Regions from separate parts of the Exiguobacterium sp. s36 genome, predicted to be linked through region 2. Evidence: predicted binding sites of a transcription regulator. Region 2 holds the regulator's gene; the other holds the start of a gene.
What was found. Region 2 encodes NrdR, which represses ribonucleotide reductase genes. Its sites were predicted from a motif close to AACACNATATATNGTGTT; they were not measured.

Region 1 (3,426 bases), on a different contig from region 2:
CTGACTGGTACACCGGCACATGAAACGAGTTCGTATAAAAGGCGCGGTCGGTAACACCCTCAATCATCCCGAACGCCTGCTGGTCCTTCAATACGAACTTCCCAGACAATCCTTCGGCCGGCGTGGCCAAGAGCGAAAAATTTAAATCGTGCTGTTCTGCCGCCTGTCTCATCCGATCACGTAAATGTGTGACGATATCGAGTCCGAGACGTTCCGCTTCCCGTGAATCGGCATGCGTGCCGCCTGTGAGCACGCGTAGCGCTTCGGCGAGACCGATGAAACCGACGGACAACGTCCCTTGCTTCAGTACATCCCGTAGCTCTTCTTCCGCCTGGAGTCTCTCGCTGCCCCTCCAGACGTGTTGAGCGTAAAGGAAGCGGAATTCGTCGGCATGACGCTTCGCTTGATAGTCGTACCGTTCGAGCAATTGATCGATGGCGACGTCGACGTAGGCGTCGAGCGTCTCATAAAATGTATGGATGTCCGAAGCGACGAGTGCCATCTTGACCAAGTTCAAGGTCGAGAACGATAAATTACCTCGTCCAATCGATGTCTCGGCGCCGTGACGATTCCCCATCACTCGCGTCCGACACCCCATATAAGCGACTTCTGAGTCATGGCTCCCATCATAATATTGCAAGTTGAACGGGGCATCGACGAACGAGAAGTTCGGGAATAGACGCTTGCCCGTCACGCGACAGGCGAGTCGGAACAAGTCGACGTTCGGGTCGGTTTCATGAAAGTTGACGCCCTCTTTTACTTTAAAGATTTGAATCGGGAAAATTGGCGTCTCCCCGTTGCCGAGCCCCCGCTCGGTCGCATGCAACAACTCGCGGATGAAAATCCGGCCCCAACGGCTCGTGTCGGTCCCGTAGTTGATGGAGACGAATGGCACTTGGCCGCCTCCTCGCGAATGCATCGAATTGGCATTATGGATGAACGCTTCACACGCTTGATAGGTCGCTGTGATTGTCTCGGTCTCAGCGACTTCGAGAAGTTGCTCGGTCGACCATTCGACCGGAAGCTTCTTGAGACGCTCCAGTTGACGTTCATACGTCTTTTCGACGTATGGCGCTAAATCGACATCGAACATCGGGAACGCTTGACCCCCGTGTTGCATATTCTGGTTCGCTTGAAGAATGATCGAAGCGAGTGCCATCGCCGAACGGATGTCCTGGGGTGGTCGAATCGTCCCGTGACCGGTATGAAATCCGTTCGTCAACAACTCGCCGAGCGGGATTTGACAACACGTCGTCGATCCCGTCACGTAATAGTCGGCGTCGTGGATGTACAAAAAGTTGTCTGCGACGGCCTGACGTGTCCTCTCTGACAACAAATACGTTGTCGACAGCTGTTTCGATACTTCCGAGGATAATCGTGCCAGTTTGCCAAGTGGTGATTTCCCGTCAACGTTGGCGTTCTCTTGTACGAGATCTTGATCTGGGAGAACACAGACATCTTCATAAAGCTGGAGCATGTTCACTCCGCATCACCTCACTATATATTGATATGAATCGAGTTATGAACTCGATTCAATTCCATATATAGATTATGTCATGTTTGAGCATGGAGATGTGGAGTCTAAATTGTGAGCGTTGGTTGTGATATAAACGCAAAAACAGCCAAGCCCGCATATGGACTCGACCGTTCTTTCAAGTGACCCAACTTATAATTCTTTAGCTGGTTTCACGATTTTTAATTCAACTTCTTCTTTTTCCTCTGACTCTTGAGCTTCGCGCAAGCCTTTCGCGTTCAACCACGTATAGATCGCACCCATGAACAAGGCGCCGCCGATGATGTTACCGAACGTGGCCGGAATCAAGTTGTGGATGGCGCCGGCAAAGCTAATCGCCTCAGGGTGTGGGACGACGAGAGTGAGCGCAAATAAGACGAAGTTGGCGATGACGTGATCAAATCCTGACGCGAAGAAGACGGCGACGAGGAAAATCATCGAGAAGATTTGAGCGAACTCATTTTTCATCTGTTTTGGTAAGAAAATCGCGAGACAGACCATCCAGTTACAGAAGATGGCACGGAAGAAAATCTCGACCGTCGTATGATGCATCTTGCTCTCGACGACCGCGAACAACCAGTTATCCATCCCGAGTTCTTGGATGACGCCGGTCGGGGCGAGCAACAAGGCGAACAAGACACCACCGAGCGCGTTCCCGACGAAACAAAGTAACCAGACGAGCATCGTGTCACTGAGCGTCGTATAGCCGCGTAACGTCGACGTCGTGAAATACATTGTGTTCCCCGTGAACAATTCGGCTCCGCCGTAGATGATCATGACAAGCGCGATCCCGAATGAGAACCCACCGATGAGTGTCGTGAACGGTGAATCGATCAAGTACATCCCGTTGACGACTTTAAGTGTGAAGATTGAAGCGAATCCGATAAAGATCCCCGCGAGCATTGCCCGTAAAAAGTATTCCATTGGCCGATAATGAATCATTTGCGAAGATGCCTGAGCTTTTTTCCGTAATGATTCGAGTGCATGGATTTCCATTGATGCCATGTCACAAACCCTTCTTTCTGTTTGAATGAACCCATATAATAAGAACGAACATGTGAAATCATTAACAATATAAGCCCGAATCCAATAAATTGCAATCGACCTTGGAACGTGTTGACACATTTTTCACATCGTAATCGTTTACATTTGTCGGATTTGTGACGAAAAAAACGACCCTTCGCAAAGGGTCGTTCGATACAGCTTATTCTTTGTCTGCAGACTTCTCTTCAGACTCCTCAGAAGATGCCTCAGCCGACTCTTCTTCTGTTGCTTCAGCTTCACTTTCTGTCGTTGTGTCTGTGTCTGCTTCAAGTTCTTCAAGAGAGACCGGCTCGTTTACAGATGCGATTTGAAGCTCGCCATCCGAGACGATTTCATAATCTTTGTTCTCTGGAATGTCAGCTACCGTGACCGAATCACCGATACCGAGTTCAGAAACATCTAGTTCAATTCGTTCCGGAATGTTAGCCGGTGTCGCCGATACCGTTACTTTATAAAGCGTTTGCGCCAAGAAGCCGCCTTCTTTGACACCTTTCGCATCGCCGACGAGTGTGACGTCTGCTTCGACTTCCGTCGCTTCGTCCATCTTCACGGCCATGAACTCGACGTGCTTGTATTCGTTCGTGAACGGGTCAACTTCAGTCCCGTGAACGAGCGTGTTCACTTTCTTGCCGTCGATGTTCAACTCGATTAATGCGTTGTCACCGTGTTCGCGGAGAATCTTGCGAAGTGCCATCTCCTCGAATGCAACTGGTGTGCTCTCGACTTTATAGCCGTATACGACACCTAGTACTTTACCTTCTTTACGCAAGTTTGCGCGGACCGAACGTGGTCGTAATTCACGTTTCGTTACTTTAAGCGTGTCTGCCATAATCTTTTCCCCCTACTGGTTTATCGATCATGTCTACATC
Region 2 (3,426 bases):
CTCGACGTTCGGCATCGAGACGGGACTCGTCACGACCGTGCATGCCTATACGAATGATCAAAACAATATCGACAATCCGCATAAAGACCTACGGCGCGCCCGTGCTTGTGGTAGTTCCATTATACCGACTTCGACCGGGGCTGCCAAAGCCATCGGACTCGTCTTGCCTGAATTGCAAGGTAAGTTGAACGGGATGGCACTTCGCGTCCCGACACCGAACGTCTCGCTCGTTGACCTCGTCGTCGAGTTGCGCCGGGACGTGACGGTCGATGAAGTAAATGAGGCGTTCGAGCGCGCGGCTCACGGAGAGATGACGGGCATCCTCGGTGTCTCGAACGAACCGCTCGTCTCGATCGACTTCAACGGTGATGAGCGTTCGTCGATTATCGATGCTGATTCGACAATGGTTCTCGGTGGAAACCATGTTAAAGTACTTGCTTGGTACGATAACGAGTGGGGCTATTCGTGCCGTGTTGTTGACCTATTGGACATGGTCGCGAGCTACTTGCAAATCGGGCAACAAGAAACCCACGTTTGAAAAAATATATTTACACAAAAATATTTTTAATGAATTGAAACAAATGTCTTGTATCGACGTCCCAAACACGATACACTCTAACTCGTGAACTTCAATTGGTCTGACAAACGCAACTTAAAGGGTTAGGACCTCTTAGGACTAACTTGCCCCCGTGGTTGTGGGCGATTCAGGCACAAAGTGAGTGAACATCAACTACTTTGAGACCATTGATGTAAAGGGGGATCCACTAATATGGATACTATGGGACGTCACATTATTACAGAACTTTGGGAGTGCAATCCCGACAAATTGAACGATATCGACTACATCGAGCGCTTGTTCGTCGATGCAGCACTTCGTTCGGGCGCTGAAGTCCGCGAAGTCGCTTTCCACAAATTTGCGCCACACGGTGTAAGTGGAGTTGTTATCATCTCAGAATCACACTTAACGATTCACAGTTTCCCAGAGCATGGCTACGCATCAGTCGATGTGTTCACATGTGGGGACCGAATCGATCCGGCCACAGCTTCGCAGTACATCGCGGAAGGCTTGGAAGCAAAAGTTCGTGAGGACGTGAAACTTGATCGCGGAATGGGACCGATTCGTGTTCCGGAAGCGCAAGTTGCAATCAGCAAATAATCAGATTGACCTTTTGAGGCTGGCCGAATTTCGGTCAGCCCTTTTAATTGTTTTGTTAACCGCTTAATTTTGATATGCTTAACCTATATAAATAAGGTGTCGAGGTGGATAATGGGATTATTGGATAAGTTTCAAACACATGTCCAGACGGACGATTCGCATAAAAATGAGGCGCTGCGCACACGTTACGTGGCAGCATCGCCGACCGCCGTGCTCACGTGGCTCCGCGAACGAATTGAGGCACAAGGACAAACGGTTCGCCGTGTCGATACAGACCGGGGCGAAGTGGCGTTTAACGGCGACGGCTGGGACGCGCTGGCGACAGTCATTCAAGTGGATGGCGGACGTACGGCTGTCGACTTCACGTTGAACCGGGATCAGATGCTCGGGCCGGACCTTGGTCAAATCGTCACCACATATTATGAGGCGCTGCAAGTGAAATTCCCGCTCCGCGCCATCGGGAATCAATCTGTCGAACGATAAGGAGGGCTGAGCATGCGTTGTCCTAAATGCGATCATAATGGAACGAGAGTGCTCGACTCCCGACCAGTACAAGATTTCTATTCGATTCGTCGCCGTCGCGAATGCGAGGAGTGCGGCTATCGCTTCACCACGTTTGAAACGGTCGAACAGACCCCGCTCATCATCGTCAAAAAAGACGGGAATCGGGAAGAGTTCAGCCGGGAGAAAGTGCTTCGCGGCATTATTCGGGCGTGCGAGAAACGTCCGGTCACGCTGGAACAACTCGAAGGTGTGGTCACGAAAGTCGAACAGCAGCTACGGGCCCTTGGCCAATCGGAGATTCCGAGTGAACAAGTCGGTGAGCTCGTGATGAATGAATTGGCACGCGTCGATGAAGTGGCCTACGTCCGCTTCGCGTCCGTCTATCGCCAGTTCAAAGATATCTCTGTGTTCTTTAAAGAACTTGAAGATTTAATGAAGCAAGAAAAATCGACCAACTAGAGGGGCGGCCTGCTGGTCGCCTTTTTTCAGGGGAGACCTATCATGGAAAAAGAACGAATCCTGTACGGGACTGACGAACTGTTGATTATGAGCACTGGGCTCATCGATCGCGAGTCGTATCAGTCGTTGTATCACTTATATCAGCCGGTCATCGGTGTGAAGGCACTTGCGATGTATCAGACGCTTTGGAGCGAGCTGAAGCCCGGGAAGATGAAATCGAATTATATGTCGCACAGCGCGCTCTGTGAAATGCTCGATTACTCGATTAACGAGCTGACGGACTGTCTGTTCCGGCTCGAGGCGATCGGTCTCGTCCGGACGTATAAGACGAAAGATGAGCGTTTGACCCAGTACGTATATCAACTGCGTGTCCCGCTCGCACCCCATACGTTCTTGAACGACGGACTGTTGTCGAGTTTTCTCTTCTATAAAGTCGGGGAAGTTCGCTTTAAACAGTTGCAAGGACGATTCACGATCGATCCATTGCCGGCCGGGATTATCGAGGTGACGAAAGACTTTAATGAAGTGTTCGACGTCAAAGGCGTCAATCATATGGCGTTCACCCAAAAGAACTACGAGAAACCTGACCGCGCCAAAATCGAGATCAACTATACGTTCGATATGGAAATCGTCAAAAAACTGACGAACTTCCCCGTCGGCTTCTTCACGAAGAAGCTCGATGAGACGATCACGAAGCTTGCCTACGTCTCACAAATCGATGAAGAGACGATGGCCGAGATGTTGAAGGAGTATTTCGTCCACGAGGCGTATCTACCACTCAGCGAGCAAGAGAAACGCGACGGCTGCCGCCAAATGGTGTTGCAGTTGAAGAAGAAACAAACGCGCCATCGGAAAGTGAAGTCGGACGAGACGGTAAAAGCAGAAATCGGTGATTTGCATGACGTGACGGTCATGGAAGAAGCGCATCCGCATCAATACGTGTCGACGTTACGTAAGACGCCACAACTGTCGAAGAGTGACGAGCAACTCATTATCGATCTCGTCGATACGCTCGGGCTCGCGCCAAGTGTCATCAATGCATTGTTCTATTACTGTATCGAAGTGAAGAAGCAGACGCGGCTCAGTGAGAACTATGTCATGCGGATCGCGACGAGTTGGAAGACGGCGGGCTATTTAAACGCTAAAGACGCGTTGGAACAAGAAGCGACACAAGATGCGCTCATCGAGAAGAAACAGCAGAAACGGGAGAATGTGCAACAGCGGACGACCGTCGGCTCGAGACGCAAAGACAAGACCGAGTTGCCAAAATGGCTCGAAGACGAGGCGAAAGAGCAACGGACGTACGA

Region 1: KNP95_RS06045 (anaerobic ribonucleoside triphosphate reductase) is a predicted target of NrdR. The motif match lies at 1,494-1,511, and genes of this name have one in related genera.

What each region holds. Positions count from the first base shown of each region.
Region 1 covers NZ_JACSLW010000002.1:116,990-120,415, forward strand. Annotated here, with positions in the region: gene KNP95_RS06045 (anaerobic ribonucleoside triphosphate reductase) at 1-1,477, opposite strand, end outside; gene KNP95_RS06050 (formate/nitrite transporter family protein) at 1,667-2,509, opposite strand; gene KNP95_RS06055 (50S ribosomal protein L25/general stress protein Ctc) at 2,718-3,386, opposite strand.
Region 2 covers NZ_JACSLW010000001.1:286,929-290,354, reverse strand. Annotated here, with positions in the region: gene KNP95_RS01505 (glyceraldehyde-3-phosphate dehydrogenase) at 1-538, shown strand, start outside; gene speD (adenosylmethionine decarboxylase) at 770-1,156, shown strand; gene KNP95_RS01495 (hypothetical protein) at 1,268-1,639, shown strand; gene nrdR (transcriptional regulator NrdR) at 1,652-2,119, shown strand; gene KNP95_RS01485 (DnaD domain protein) at 2,162-3,426, shown strand, end outside.